DNA from 2 places in the Gallaecimonas pentaromativorans genome. Region 2 is predicted to be linked to the other one. Evidence: riboswitches for the same ligand, from Rfam matches in the RefSeq annotation. Region 2 holds a riboswitch; the other holds the start of a gene.
What was found. Region 2 has a riboswitch for lysine ahead of EDC28_RS12915 (Na+/H+ antiporter NhaC family protein). Riboswitches for the same ligand answer to the same signal wherever they lie in the genome.
Positions count from the first base shown of each region.

Region 1: linked by a shared signal. The riboswitch ahead of lysC (lysine-sensitive aspartokinase 3) and the one ahead of EDC28_RS12915 (Na+/H+ antiporter NhaC family protein) in region 2 are both predicted to bind lysine.

Region 1 is NZ_RJUL01000002.1:475,351-483,188, forward strand. Features, by position in the region: gene rsxD (electron transport complex subunit RsxD) at 1-137, shown strand, start outside; gene rsxG (electron transport complex subunit RsxG) at 140-778, shown strand; gene EDC28_RS05080 (electron transport complex subunit E) at 775-1,470, shown strand; gene nth (endonuclease III) at 1,470-2,105, shown strand; gene gloA (lactoylglutathione lyase) at 2,122-2,529, shown strand; gene EDC28_RS05095 (flagellar protein MotY) at 2,571-3,452, opposite strand; gene rnt (ribonuclease T) at 3,558-4,229, shown strand; lysine riboswitch at 4,295-4,465, shown strand; gene lysC (lysine-sensitive aspartokinase 3) at 4,531-5,877, shown strand; gene EDC28_RS05110 (LOG family protein) at 5,906-6,469, opposite strand; gene rimK (30S ribosomal protein S6--L-glutamate ligase) at 6,605-7,510, shown strand; gene EDC28_RS05120 (succinylglutamate desuccinylase/aspartoacylase family protein) at 7,513-7,838, shown strand, end outside.
Region 2 is NZ_RJUL01000006.1:305,397-313,234, reverse strand. Features, by position in the region: gene EDC28_RS12935 (H-NS histone family protein) at 351-755, opposite strand; gene EDC28_RS12930 (electron transfer flavoprotein-ubiquinone oxidoreductase) at 867-2,495, opposite strand; gene EDC28_RS12925 (electron transfer flavoprotein subunit beta/FixA family protein) at 2,633-3,382, shown strand; gene EDC28_RS12920 (electron transfer flavoprotein subunit alpha/FixB family protein) at 3,382-4,308, shown strand; lysine riboswitch at 4,390-4,566, shown strand; gene EDC28_RS12915 (Na+/H+ antiporter NhaC family protein) at 4,611-6,080, shown strand; gene EDC28_RS12910 (thymidine kinase) at 6,081-6,662, shown strand; gene proB (glutamate 5-kinase) at 6,705-7,802, shown strand.

The sequences.
Region 1 (7,838 bases), on a different contig from region 2:
GCGTGCTGACCTACTTTATCCGCGCCTTTGGCGGCTACCCTGACGCCATCGCCTTTGCAGTATTGCTGGCCAACATGGCGGCGCCTTTGCTGGATAACTACACCAGGCCCCAAAGTTTCGGGGAAGGGTCCAAATGATGATGTTTTCTGCCGCCCGCAAGAACGGGCTTATCCTCGGTATCTTCGCCCTGGCCTGCACGGCGCTCTTGGCTGGCACCCATGAGCTCACCAAGGACCGCATTGCCGAGCAAAAAGAAGCCCAGCGCCTGAAAATCTTGAACGCCATGATCCCCAAGGCCAGCCATGACAACGACCTCTACCACGACTGCACCGAGGTGAGCGACCCGGCCCTGTTGGGTACCAAAGACCCCCTTGCGGTGTTTCGCGCCCGCAAAAACGGCAAACCGGTGGCCCTGGCCATGGAAACCGTGGCCCCGGACGGCTACAGCGGCGCCATCTCCCTGATGGTGGGCATGTCCTACCCCGACGGCACCGTGCTGGGCGTTGAAGTGCTTGAGCACAAGGAAACCCCCGGCCTTGGCGATAAAATCGAGCGCCGCAAATCCAGTTGGCTGGACGAATTTACCGGCAAATCCCCCACCGGCCCCAGCGACCCGGCCTGGGCCGTGAAAAAAGACGGCGGCCAGTTTGACCAGTTCACCGGCGCCACCATCACCCCAAGGGCGGTGGTTAAAGCGGTGGGCCGCACCGTGGAATACTTCAGGCAGAACAAGGACGCCCTCTTTGCCGCAACCGGCCAATGTGGAGGCACGCAATGAGCCAGTTCAAAGAAATCGCCAGCTTAGGCCTTTGGAAAAACAACCCGGGCCTGGTGCAGCTATTGGGGCTTTGCCCGCTGTTGGCGGTGTCCAACACCCTTACCAACGCCCTGGGCCTTGGGGTTGCCACCATGCTGGTGCTGATAGCCTCTAACGCCACCGTTTCCCTGGTGCGCCACTTTGTGCCCAAGGAAATTCGCATGGCGGTGTTTGTGATGATCATCGCCGCCTTCGTGACCGCCGTTGAGCAGGTGATGACCGCCTTTGCCTATGGCCTTTATCAATCCCTTGGCATCTTTATTCCGCTCATCGTCACCAACTGCGTGATCATGGGCCGCGCCGAGGCCTTTGCCTCCAAAAACACCGTGGGTCTTGCCGCCTTTGACGGCCTGATGATGGGCCTTGGCTTTACCGCCGTGCTGGTGGTGCTGGGCGGGCTTCGGGAGGTGATTGGCCAGGGCACCCTCTTTGACGGCGCCGATCTCCTGCTGGGTGACTGGGCCAAGAGCCTGCGTATCGAGGTGTTCCACTTCGACGCCAAATTCCTGGTGGCCCTGCTGCCGCCGGGAGCCTTTATTGGCCTGGGTTTCCTGATTGCCCTTAAAAAGGTCATCGACCAGCAACGACAACGCAAAACCGCGCCGGCACCGGTGGTCAAGGCCGAGCGGGTGCGGGTAACCACGGCAGACTGATGAACCAGCAAAAACGTATCGAGATCCTGACCCGGCTGCGCGATGCCAACCCCCATCCCACCACCGAGCTGAACTTCAGCACCCCCTTCGAGCTGCTGGTGGCGGTAACCCTCTCGGCCCAGGCTACCGATGTCGGGGTCAACAAGGCCACCGACAAGCTGTTCCCGGCCGCCAACACCCCTAAGGCCATCTGGGATTTGGGGGTCGATGGCCTCAAGGATTACATCAAGACCATCGGCCTTTTTAATGCCAAGGCCGAGAACGTCCATAAGATGTGCCGTATCCTGCTCGATGAGCACGGCGGCGAGGTGCCCGAAAGCCGCGAGGCCTTGGAAGCCCTGCCAGGGGTGGGCCGCAAAACCGCCAACGTGGTGCTCAACACCGCTTTTGGCTGGCCCACCATCGCCGTAGACACCCATATTTTCCGGGTCTCCAACCGCACCAAGTTTGCCCCCGGCAAAGACGTGCGGGCGGTGGAAGACAAGCTGGAAAAGGTGGTACCCAAAGAATTTAAAGTGGACGTGCACCACTGGCTTATCCTGCACGGCCGCTACACCTGTATCGCGCGCAAGCCCCGCTGCGGGTCTTGTATTATTGAAGATCTTTGCGAATTCAAAGACAAAATCGACATCTGAAACAACGAGGTGAGCAATGCGACTTCTTCACACCATGCTGCGGGTTGGCAACCTGGACAAATCCATCGCCTTCTACACACAAGTGCTCGGCATGAAACTGCTGCGCCAGTCCGACAACACCGAGTACAAATACAGCCTGGCCTTCGTGGGCTACGGCGATGAAATCGACCACACCGTTATCGAGCTGACTTACAACTGGGGCGTCGAGAGCTACGACTTGGGTAGCGCCTACGGCCATATCGCCATCGAAGCCGACGACATCTATGCCCTGTGCGAAGAAGTGCGGGCCAAAGGCGGCAAGGTGACCCGCGAGCCGGGCCCGGTACTGGGCGGCAGCACCGTTATCGCCTTCGTCGAAGACCCTGACGGCTACAAGATTGAATTTATTGCCAAAAAAGACGCAGGCAAAGGCCTGGGCAACTAACGGCAAACCATGAAAAAAGGCACCCGAAGGTGCCTTTTTTGTCAGCGTTTGATTTGCAACACCACCCGGCGGTTAAGGGCCCTGCCCTCTTCGGTGTTGTTGGAGGCGATATGACGCTTCTCGCCATAGCCTTCGGTGCTGATGCGGTCCGCCGGCAGCCCTTTGCCCACCAGGTATTCCTTGATGGCCTTGGCGCGCTTTTTAGAGAGCTCTTCGTTGGCCCAGCGGCCGCCGTAGGAGTCGGAGTAGGCGGCGATATCGATGCTGGAGAAGTGGTTGTCGTTGGCCAGATACTGGCCAATCAAATCCAGGCGCGCCAATGATTCTTCGGTCAGCGACGAGGAGTTTTTCTTGTAGTTGAGCACCGAGAAGGAGATGTCCTCAAAGCTCACCGGCAGCAGGCCGCCCAGGCAAGAGACAAAATCCTCGTAGCCTTTTTTGAAGTTGCCGGAAGACAGCGCCACCGACACCTTGTTGCGGCCAAGGCGATCAGGATAGGTCAAAGTGGGGAAACGGCCAGCGTCCAGCTCGGAGAGCATGTCCCAGGCCCTGTCGTCTGTTACTTCCGCCGGGTAGCGCGGGTAGAGCGACACCTGCCCCAGGGGTTCGGCTTTGAGGCCCGGTTGCCAAACAGGGGGAACACTGGCCAGGGTGGCAACGGTGCGTTGGCTGGGGCCGTCTTTAAGCGCCATGGCAAACTGCAGGTTTTCCTTGCGGCTGGCACGGGCACTGAACACCGCCACCCCGTAATGGGGAATGTGGTGTTCCAGCCGGCATTGCAACGGGTTTGACGCCGTTACCTGCCATTGGGACTGGCCCAGGCTGGCTGCGTAGTAGCGTACGCCGGCATCCACAGGCGCCGGTTGGGCGGCCAGGATAACCAGTGCAGCAACAGCAGTGATGTGTAAAGACTTGGACAGCATAGACTCTCCCCTACCTCTACTACTGTGTCGGCAGGTCTTTTTGCAACTTTAGGGATTTGCCCGCTTTTGTCATAATGGCCCCCCGGCCACTAGTCACAGTATTCCATGTCAACAACTCTTAGTCAGCGTTTCCGCGGTTTTTACCCAGTGATCATCGATGTGGAAACTGCCGGATTCAACGCCAAGACCGATGCCCTGTTGCAGATTGCGGCCACCCTTATCGATATAGACGCCCAGGGGCGTTTTTTCGTCGTCGAGACGCTTTTTCACAATGTCTTGCCTTTTGAAGGAGCCAATCTCGAAGACGCCGCGCTGAAATTTACCGGCATCACCGACCCCTGGCACCCGCTGCGCCTGGCGGTAGACGAAGACGAAGCGCTCAAAGACATCTTCAAGCAGGTGCGAAAGCGCATGAAGACTGCCGATTGCCAGCGGGCCATTTTGGTGGGCCACAACGCCGCCTTTGACCTTGGCTTTCTTAACGCCGTCATCGAACGGACCAACCAGAAGCGCTCGCCCTTTCACCCCTTTGTGAGCTTCGACACCACCACCCTGGCGGCCCTGGCCCTTGGCCAAACGGTGCTGGCTAAGGCCTGCGTCGCCGCCGGGCTGGAGTTCTCCAACGCCGAGGCCCACGCCGCCGACTACGACGCCGAGCGCACCGCCCAGCTGTTTTGCCATATCGTCAACCGCTGGCAGGCCTTGGGGGGCTGGCCTTTGCCGGTACCAGAATCTGAAGCACAAAGCGCGCCAGACAGCGACGACAATGCTGAATAAAAATGCAGCCGAGGGCTTGATCTTGCCGGCGCATTTTGGAAAACTGCCGCCGTCCTGAATTTTTTAGGACCAGAAGAGGTGCGTTTTCCAGGTAACCAGCACGAGGGGCCCTTTCCCTTAGACGGCTGGCCAGGGGGTAAACGCCGAGATGACCTTGCGCGGGGGCGCGCACTGTCATCGGTCAGACAGGTTGAATCCTGTTGACTGTCACCTGTTGGTGGAGCGCTTCTGGTACAAGCAGTCTCGTCTTTTGTTGTCTGCCGGTCCCAGGCGCTCTCTTTGCTTGAATTCAAGGAGAGCTATGAACATCCCCGCTAGCCGCGTACTGAAATTTGGCGGCACTTCCGTTGCTGACTACGATGCCCAGGGCCGCAGCGCCCAACTGGTAGCCAATCAACCCGAATCCCGTATCGTTGTGGTCAGCGCCGCTGCCGGTGTAACCAATGCCCTGGTTGGCCTGAGCCAAGCCAAGGACAGCGCCACCGCCGAAAATTTCCGTAATCTTATCCGCGATCGCGAGCAGCATTTCTTCGACGCCCTGGGCGAGCCCGATGCCCTTAAGGCCACCTACTGGACCCTGATGGAAGAACTGGACGCCTCCGGCCCCTGTGCCGGCCAGGCCCGTGACCAGTTACTGTCCTTGGGCGAGCGTTTTTCCAGCCTGTTTTTTGCCGAGCGTCTGCGCCAGCTGGGTATGCCTGCCGTGCAGCTGCCAGCCCGTTTCCTGATTGCCACCGACAGCCAGTTCGGCCATGCCGAGCCCGATGTCGCCCGCACCCGCCAACAGGTGCAGGTCGCCCTTAACGACCATCAAGGCGAAATTTTGGTCACCGAAGGCTTTGTCGGCGCCGATATCGACGGCAATCTCACCACCCTTGGCCGCGGCGGCTCCGATTATTCCGCGGCGCTGCTGGCCGAAGGGGCCGATGCCGACTGGGTTGAGATTTGGACCGACGTCAAAGGCCTGTACACCACAGACCCGCGCCTGGCCCCCAAAGCCCGCCCTTTGGCGGAGCTGTCTTTTGCCCAGGCCGCCGAGCTGGCCACCTTTGGCGCCAAGGTATTGCACCCCAAAACCCTGTGGCCGGCCATGCGCCACGACATTCCGGTGTTTATCGGCTCTACCTTGGACGCCTCCGGCGGCACCGTTATTCGCCGTGAAGTAACCGGCGAGCGCCGCTACGCGGCCCTGGCGCTGCGTAAAAACCAGACCCTGTTGAAAATAACCAGCCCCGAGATGCTCTACAGCTACGGCTTTTTGGCCCGCGCCTTTACCCTGCTGGCCAAGCACCAGATCTCGGTGGATTTGGTAACCACCTCCGAGATCTCCATCGCCCTGACCCTCGACGAGCGCGGCTCAGAGCAGGCCTTGGATGAAAGTGTGCTGGAAGAGCTGAAAACCCTTGGCACCATCGAAGTGCAAGAAGGCCTGGCCCTGGTGGCGCTGGTGGGCGACAACCTCAACACCACTCCCAAGGTGGCGGCCGAGGTATTCGATGCCCTAGGGGGCATCAATGTGCCGCTGATTTGCCACGGCGCCAGCCCCCACAACCTGTGCCTGCTGGTGGAAGAAAAAGACGGGCCGCAGGCCATTGCCCGGTTGCACGAGCGGCTGTTTGAGCGCCTTAAAATCGCTGCGGCTTCATAGCAAAAACGCCCCGAAAGGGGCGTTTTTTTTAGCCCCACTTGGAGGCGGGGGCCTGGTAATCCAAAAAGCGCTCAAGCATGGCGCCGGGCTCGGTTTCCACTATCAGCATCTGGTGGTGGCGCTCGTCTAAAAAGCCCTCGTTCACATAGTTTTGCGACTGGGCGATCAGCGGGTTGTAAAAGCCGGCCAGGTTTAAAAGGCCAATGGGCTTGTGGTGGTAGCCAAGCATGGCCCAGGTCCACACTTCGGCCACTTCTTCAAGGGTACCGGCGCCCCCTGGCAGCGCGATAAAGCCGCCGGAGAGCTGGGCCATCATCGCCTTGCGCTCGTGCATGTCGCGCACGATGTGCAGCTTGGTCAACCCCTTGTGGCCCACTTCTTTATCTAAAAGGGCCTGGGGAATAACGCCGATGGCCTTGCCGCCGGCTGCCAGCACCGCGTCGGCCACTGTGCCCATCAACCCCACCCGGCCACCGCCGTACACCAAGCTAATATTGCGCTCGGCCAGGCATTGGCCCAGGGCCCTGGCCGCGCTTTTAAACAGAGGGTTAACCCCCGGCCTGGAACCGCAAAATACCGCCACAGTTTCCATGGTTGCTCCGGTTTAAAAAGTCGTCGAGATCCACTAGGTTAGTGTTCAACACTGCTATATGATGCAGCACCTTTTTCCGGCCGCCCACTGCCCGTAAGTGCCCGACCGGTTCCCCTACTTTATCAGGGAATTACCATGAAGATCGGCATCCTGTCCCGAAACACTGATCTGTATTCTACCCGTCGTCTGGTGGAAGCGGCCGAGAGCCGGGGCCATGAGGTGCAGGTGCTTAACCACCTGCTTTGCTACATGAATATCGCCTCCCACAGGCCCAGCATTCACTACGGCGGCAAAGAGCTGGAAAACCCCGACGCCATCATTCCCCGCATCGGCGCCTCGGTCACTTTTTACGGCACCGCCGTGGTGCGCCAGTTCGAGATGATGGGGGTATACAGCGTCAACGAATCGGTGGCTATTTCCCGCTCTCGCGACAAGCTGCGCAGCCTGCAACTGCTGGCCCGTAAAGGCATCGGCCTGCCCATCACCGGCTTTGCCCACTCCACCAAGGCCACCGACGACCTAATCGAAATGGTGGGCGGCGCGCCGCTGGTGGTAAAACTGCTGGAAAGCACCCAGGGCAAAGGGGTGGTGCTGGCCGAAACCCGCAAGGCGGCCGAAAGTACCATCGAGGCCTTCCGTAGCCTTGGCGGCCGCTTTTTGGTGCAGGAATACATCAAGGAAGCCGGCGGCGCCGACATCCGCTGCATCGTGGTGGGCGACAAAGTGGTGGCCTCCATGCAGCGCCAGGCCAAAGACGGCGAGTTCCGCTCCAACCTGCACCGTGGCGGCAGCGCCCAGTCAATCAAAATTACCCCCGAGGAGCGCTCCACCGCGGTGCGCAGCGCCAAGATCATGGGCCTTGGGGTAGCCGGTGTTGACTTGCTGCGCTCCAATCACGGTCCGCTGGTAATGGAAGTGAACAGCTCTCCTGGCCTGGAAGGCATTGAAAAATCCACCGGTATCGACGTGGGCGGCGCCATCATCGAGTACATCGAGAAAACCGCCAAACCCCACGCCACCAAAACCAAAGGTAAGGGCTAACCATGGAACTGGGCGGCGTTAGCATCAAACCCGGCAGCCGGGTCGATATCAAGCTGCCGGTGCCGCCGCTCTACACCAACGCGGCCCTGGACATGCCGGTAACCGTTATTCGCGGTAAAAAAGACGGCCCAAGGCTTTTTGTCAGCGCCGCCATCCATGGCGATGAAATCAACGGCGTCGAGATAGTGCGCCGGCTGCTGGCCAGCTCCTTTGTTAAACGCATCACCGGCACCCTGATCCTGGTGCCGGTGGTCAATGTCTACGGCTACACCAGCAAGAGTCGCTACCTGCCGGACCGGCGCGACCTTAACCGCGCCTTCCCGGGCTC
Region 2 (7,838 bases):
CCAAAGGCCGCGCAAGCGGCCTTTTTGTTGCCAGGCTTTGCCGAAAGCCCAAGGCGGCATAGCTAATTTAATTTAAAATCAACTACCTGAGATTTTGTAAATGATTGTTGCTGGTGGCTGATGTCTGGCCTTGTGGGCTATTTCAGTCAAGGTTTAGCAAGCTGGGCTTTAAGGACGGCTCAGCTGCTGCTGGCGCGGTAAATGCGGTGGTGCTGGCGGAGGAAATTTCAGCGGCCTTTTGAAGTGGTGTTTTTTTGAGCGCAGTAACGGCGTGCTATTGCTACGGCAAAACAGGAATAAGCGGAAAATAAAAAAGGGCCTTAAGGCCCTTTTTTGCAAATACCTGAAACTTATTTGATCAGGTACTTGTCCAGGCTACCGCCGTTGTCGACGATTTCCTTGAATACTTTGGGCATACGGCCAATGCCGGTCCACTGGTGCTCTTCACCGTCTTTTTCCAGGCGGTATTTGGCAGGACGCTTGGCGCCTTTGCCGCCGCGGCGAGAAGGAGCAGCGGCAGCGCCGCCCAGGATGTCTTCTGCAGAAATGCCGGCTTCAGCCATGGCTTTACGCAGCTCGTCGATTTTAGCGGTGCGCTCGGCTTCTTCTTTTTGACGCTCGGCTTCTTCTTCGGCGCGAGACGCGATGATCGCGTCCAGTTTGCCTTTGATTTCTTCGAGCTCGGCCAGGGTGAGTTCTTTAGTGGCGGCGTTCAGGCGACGTTGGTTGCCCAGAATTTGCAGAAAATCTGACATTGAAGTTCCCTTAAGAGATTAGCAAGGAATGAAGATACTCTATTTTTAAAAAAGGATTGCCTTTCTTGCAAGCCCTTAAAAGAAAAAAAGCAGCTTTTGCTGCTTTTTTTCTTACATATTGGGGTAATTTGGCCCGCCACCCCCTTCCGGAGGGCACCAGCGAATATTCAATGAGGGGTCTTTTATATCGCAGGTTTTACAGTGGATGCAGTTTTGTGCATTGATTTGTAAACGTCTTGCGTCCCCTTCATCAACAATCTCATAAACTCCAGCCGGGCAGTAACGCTGCGCCGGTTCGGCAAAATTTGGCAAGTTGTAGCTTACCGGCAGCGAGGGATCCTTGAGTTTTAAATGGCAAGGCTGGTTTTCTTCGTGGTTGGTGTTGGAAATAAAAACTGAACTCAACCTGTCGAAGCTTAATTTTCCATCGGGTTTGGGATATTCACGCGGCCTGTGGGAATCAATGGTTTCCAATTGCTGGTGGTCGGCAATGGCGTCGGAAAGGGTCCAGGGCGCTTTATTGGCCAGGCATTTTTGTTCGAACCAGTTAAAGGCGCCGCCCCACAGCGGCCCCCATTTATGGAGCGCCGCCCCGAAATTACGGTGCTGGTAAAGCTCCTGATAAAGCCAGGATTGAGTAAAGCGTTCATCAAAGCTCTGTGGAGTCAGCGGCTGGCTGCCAGTCAGTGTCGCCGCTACCGCTTCGGCGGCCAGCATGCCGGACTTCATGGCGGTGTGGCTGCCTTTTATCTTGGCAAAGTTCAGGGTGCCGGCGTCGCAGCCTATCAAGAGGCCGCCGGGGAACACCGTCTGGGGCAGGGCGTTAAAGCCGCCCTTGGCGATGGCGCGGGCGCCATAGCTGAGCCGTTCGCCGCCGCTTAAATACTTTGCAAAAAGCGGGTGGTGCTTTAGGCGCTGGAATTCGTCAAAGGGCGAGAGGTAAGGGTCGCGGTAGTTCAAATCGACGATCAGCCCCACCGACACCAAGTCGTCGTCAAGGTGGTAGAGAAAGCTGCCGCCGCTGGCGGTGTCGTCCAAGGGCCAACCGGCGCCGTGGACCACCAGGCCAGGCTGGTGCTGGGCCTTGGGAATACGCCACAGCTCCTTGAACCCCAGGGCGTAGTGCTGGGGATCTTTACCTTTGTCGAGCGCAAAGCGCTCGATAAGCTCCTTGCCAAGGTGGCCCCGGCAACCCTCGGCAAAGAGGGTGTATTTGGCCAAAAGCTGCATGCCGGGCTGAAACTGCGGGCCTTCACTGCCGTCTTTTAAGCGGCCCATATCGCCGGTTTGAATGCCGATGACCTGGTTGTCGGCGCCATAGAGGATGTCGGCGGCGGGAAAGCCCGGGTAAATCTCCACCCCCAGGGCTTCGGCCTGTTCGGCCAGCCAGCGGCACAGGTTGCCAAGACTGATGATGTAATTGCCGTTGTTGTGCATGGAAGGGGGGATGGCCCAGCCTGGCAATTCCACTTCGCCGTTTTCTTTTAAAAGGTACAGGGCGTCTTTATTGACGGCCGTGGTGAGGGGCGCCTGGCGCTGCTGCCAATCGGGAAACAACTCATTTAAGGCGCGGGGCTCGAACAGGGCGCCGCTCAGAATATGGGCCCCCACCTCCGAGCCTTTTTCCACCACACAAACCATCAGCTCTGGCGCCAACTGCTTTAAGCGACAGGCGGCACTCAGCCCGGCTGGGCCGGCGCCGACGATGACGACATCAAATTCCATGGTTTCGCGTTCCATAAGGGCTCCTCGGTAGCCTTGGGGGCTGCTCTTATCTGTGACTTGTCAGGTTGACGTTTACGTTAACAGTAAGTATTTTGACGGTAAAGGTTGCGCCGGTCCAGTGGCCGGCTTGGATGAGCCCAGAGGTACAACCCATGAAGGTACTGGTCGCCGTCAAACGCGTCATCGATTACAACGTCAAGGTGCGGGTCAAATCCGACAACAGCGCCGTTGACCTGGCCAACGTGAAAATGGCCATCAACCCCTTTTGTGAAATCGCGGTAGAAGAGGCGGTACGTCTTAAAGAACAAGGCGTTGCCACCGAAGTGGTGGCGGTCTCTGTGGGCTCTGATGCCTGCCAGGAGCAGCTGCGTACCGCGCTGGCCCTGGGCGCCGACCGCGCCGTGCTGGTTAAAACCGAAGACGGCCTCGACTCCTTGCTGGTGGCCAAACTGCTGGCCAAGGTGTGCGAGCAGGAAAGCCCGGATTTAGCGATCCTCGGTAAACAAGCCATCGATTCTGACAACAACCAAACCGGCCAGATGCTGGCGGCCCTAAGCGACTGGCCCCAGGCCACCTTTGCCTCCAAGTTGGTGGTCGAGGGGCGCGAGCTGCTGGTCACCCGGGAAGTGGACGGCGGCCTGGAAACCATCGCCGTGGCTCTGCCAGCAGTAGTGACCACCGACCTTCGCCTGAACGAGCCTCGTTACGCCACCTTGCCCAACATCATGAAGGCCAAGCGCAAACCCCTGGACGTGCTGGACGGCGCCGCCCTTGGGGTGGATTTGGCGCCTCGGGTGAAGGTGCTTAAAGTCGCGGCGCCAGCGGCGCGCCAAGGCGGGGAGATCCTAGATGGGGTCGATGCCCTGGTGGATAAACTGCGTAACCAAGCGAAGGTGATCTGATGAGCATTCTGGTCATTGCCGAACACGACAACAAACACCTCAAGCCTGAAACGGCGCGGGTGCTGAGCGCTGCCCTGGCCATGGGCGACGATATTCATTTGCTGGTGGCCGGCCATCAGTGTCAGGAGGTTATCCGTGCTGCAACTGAACTTGATGGTGTCGCCAAAGTCCTGGTGCTGGATGAGGCGCGTTTTGCGCATCCGCTGCCAGAAGGCCTGAGTCAAACCCTGGTAGCCCTGGCGCCGGCTTACAGCCACTTGGTGGCGGCCAGCTCCACCACCGGCAAGAACCTGATGCCGCGCATTGCCGCCTTGCTGGATGTGGCGCAGATCTCCGATATCGTCGCCGTAGAAAGCGCCGATACCTTCTGCCGCCCCATCTACGCCGGTAACGCCATTGCCACTGTCCAGGCGCTGGACCCCATTAAAGTGGTTACGGTGCGCCCGGCCGCCTTTGAGGGCACCGGCAGCGCCAATAGCGCCCCGGTTGAGAACCTGGCCGCTGGCCAGGACAACAGCCGCAGCCGCTTTGTCAGCGCCGAGCTTACCGAAAGCGAGCGCCCTGAGCTGGCCAGCGCCCGGGTGGTGGTGTCTGGCGGCCGTGGCTTGCAAAGCGGCGACAACTTCAAAATGCTCGAAGCCCTGGCCGATAAACTGGGCGGCGCCATCGGCGCTTCGCGGGCCGCGGTTGACGCCGGCTTTGTGCCCAACGACTGGCAGGTGGGCCAGACCGGCAAGATAGTGGCGCCGGATCTGTACATCGCCGTGGGCATCAGTGGCGCTATCCAGCACCTGGCCGGCATGAAAGATTCCAAGGTTATTGTCGCCATCAATAAAGATCCGGAAGCGCCCATCTTCCAGGTGGCCGACTATGGCCTGGTGGGGGATTTGTTCGAGCTGGTGCCGGAGCTGACCAGCAAGCTCTGAGCCCGCGCCTTCGGCTAAAAAGTGCGCCCTGGTGGCGCACTTTTTGTTTGCAATCACTTACCACCCCTGCCAGAGTACGCGCCGCCAAGTAGAGGTGCGTCCTGGAAGAGTCGCCGGGGGGAGGGTGATGCCCAAGATCCCCGGCAAAAGGTCAGTACGCCGAAGTCGGGCCGATATCAAGCCGCCCGGCTGGTGCCGTAAGCGAAAGCTGCGCCACTGCCATAGTTTGAACAATCACTATGGAGCGCTACCGAAGGCCCTGGCTCCTTTTGTGGTTCTCCATGGGAATTTTTGGAAATTCCATGGACTTAAACGATCTCTCCCAATCCTCCCTCGCGCTGTTACCCACCTTACTGACCCTGGGGCTGGCCCTGGCCACCCGGCGCATTTTGCTGTCGCTGCTGCTGGGCTCGGCCACCGGTGCCTGGCTGTTGGCCGGTAGCTTCGATGCCCCTCGCTATCTTGCCGGCAAGGCCCTGGCGCTGTTTTACGACGGCGGCATCAGCTGGTGGACGCTGCAAGTCGTGGGCTTTTTGCTGATGCTTGGGGCGCTGTCCCGGCTGCTGCAGGCAAGCGGCGCCGCCCAGGCCTTTGCCGAAGCCTGCGCCAGCCGTATCGCCACTCGCCGTGGGGTCAGCTTGATGAGCGTTGGCCTGGGCCTGGCGATTTTCATCGACGATTATTTCAACGCCCTGGCGGTAGGGCAGGCCACCCGGCCACTGGCCGACCGCTACCGGCTGAGCCGCGAGCGCCTGGCCTACTACATTGATTCGACCGCAGCGCCGGTCTGCGCCCTGATGCCGCTCTCGTCCTGGGGCGCTTTTATGCTCTCCTTGTTGGCGCCCATGGCAGCGAGCCCCATGGGGCTTTTTGTGGACATGAGCCAAGCCGCTTTTTACCCCTGGCTGGCGCTGACCATTGTGCTGATCACCGCTTGGTTTGACTGGGATCTTGGTGCCATGAAAAAGGCCAAGGCAAGGCCGAGTGCCGCTGCCGAGCTAAAGGCAGCCAAGGGCCAGCTGATGCCGCTGTTGGGGCCGCTACTGGCCTTGATACTGGTAACCCTGGCCGCGCTTTTTATCACCGGCGCCTTTGCCAGCAGTGGGCCCTTCTCGGCCATTGCCGCCCTTGAAAACACCAACGTGGGTTTGTCGCTGGTGCTCGGCGCCGTGCCGGCACTTGCCTGGAGCTTTTTCAAGCAAAAGACCCAGCGCCTTGCCACCGCCTGGGAAGGGGCCAAGACCATGCTGCCGGCCATTTACCTGTTGCTGAGCGCTTGGCTGCTGGCGGCGGTGATGAAGGACGTGGCGGTGGGCCGCTACCTTGCCTCTCTTATCGAGGCGGCCTCGGTCGGCCCCTGGATGCCCCTGGCGCTCTTTGTGGTGGCCATGGTCATGGCCCTTGCCACCGGCTCGAGCTGGGGCACCTTTGGCATCATGCTGCCGCTGGCCGGCCAGTTGGTGGAGCCTGCTATGCTGCCCATGGCGCTTGGCGCCGTTATTTCCGGCGCCGTTTTTGGCGACCACTGCTCACCGGCCTCCGACACCACCATTTTGTCGTCGGCTGGGGCCGAGTGTGAGCACATGGACCATGTGCTGACCCAGCTGCCCTACGCTGGCCTTGCTGCCGGGCTTTGTGTTCTCGGTTATGGCCTTAGCGCCCTGGCGCTACCCCTTTGGGCACTGTGGGGTGCGCTGCTGGCCGCCCTGGTGGTAGCGGTGACGCTGCTGGGGGGATGGGGTACACTGGCGCCCAAAAAACAGGAAGTCTAAATGGCCCAGCTTTATTTTTATTACTCGGCGATGAATGCCGGGAAATCCACGTCCCTGCTGCAGTCGGCGTACAACTACAAGGAGCGCGGCATGAACGTGCTCCTCTACACCGCCGCCGTGGACGACCGCAGCGGCAAGGGCATTATCAGCTCTCGCATCGGTCTGGAAAGCGAAGCCCAGGTCTTTGACGACAAGAGCGATCTCTTTGCCGAGGTGCTGGGGCTTTCCCATACCCAACGCTTTCACTGCTTGCTGCTGGACGAAGCCCAGTTTCTGACCAAAGCCCAGGTGGCGCAGCTTTGCCGCATTGTCGACGAGCTCGGTATTCCGGTGCTGGCCTTTGGCCTTCGTACCGATTTTCGGGCCGAGCTTTTCGAAGGCGCCCAGTACCTGCTGGCCTGGGCCGACAAGCTGGTAGAGCTCAAGACCGTTTGCCACTGTGGCCGCAAGGCCAACCGGGTGCTTAGGGTCGGCATTGACGGCCAGCCCATCAAGGAAGGGGCCCAGGTGGAGATAGGCGGCAACGACCGTTATGTCTCGGTGTGCCGAAAACACTATATCGAGGCATTGGCAAGGCCCTGAGGCGCAGGTATAACGGGGCTTTAATGTCTCGGAAGCTGCCTGATGATCGTTGTTGTCAAACTGGGAACCAGTGTCCTGACCGCCGGTGCCCAGCACCTGGACAGGGCCCACATGGTGGAGCTGGTGCGCCAATGCGCCCTGCTGCAAAAGGCCGGCCACAAGCTGATTGTGGTTACTTCCGGCGCCGTGGCTGCCGGCCGCGAGCTGCTGGGGTTTCCGGATTTGCCGGCCGATCTTCCCCACAAGCAGATGCTGGCCGCCATCGGCCAGGGCCAACTGGTACATCTGTGGCAACACCTCTTTGGGCTCTATGGCCTTAACGTTGGCCAGATGCTGCTGACCCGGGCCGATCTCGAAGACCGCGAGCGCTTTTTAAATGCCCGCGATACCCTCGGCACCTTGCTTAGCCACGGCGTTATTCCCCTTATCAACGAGAACGATGCGGTTGCCACCAACGAGATAAAGGTGGGCGACAACGACAACCTGTCGGCCAGGGTGGCTATTTTGGCCAAGGCGGAGCTGCTGATGCTGCTTACCGACCAGCCGGGTCTCTTTACCGCAGACCCCCGTGCCAACCCCGATGCCGAGCTGATACAAGAGGTGAAGACCATCGACGCCACCTTGCACCGGCTGGCCGGGGGGAGCGTATCGGGGCTGGGAACCGGCGGCATGGCCACCAAGCTGCAAGCGGCCGATGTAGCGCGCCGGGCCGGTATTACCGTGGTGATCGCCAGTGGCCAGGGGCCGGATGTGATCCGCCGCCTGGTACAGGGCGAACGGGTTGGCACCCGCTTTAGCGCCATCGACGATCCGCTGGAAAATCGCAAGCAATGGATCCTTGCCGGGCCGCCGCCCGTAGGACAACTCCAGCTTGATGCCGGTGCGGTCAACGCCCTGCTCAGCAAGGGCGCCAGCCTGCTGCCCAAAGGGGTAAAGGCGGTGTCCGGGCAGTTTGAACGGGGCGATGCGGTAAAACTGCTCGGTCCCGATGGTAATACCCTGGCGGTGGGGTTATGCCGGTACAGCGCCGCTGAAATGGCAGCTATCCTTGGCATACATTCCGACGCCATCGCCATGGCACTGGGGTACGACAGGGGGCCTGTCGTTATTCACAGGGACGATCTGGTGCTGCTGGACTAAATTTTGGCGCTCCCCAGCCGTTAAAGGGGTTTGCCG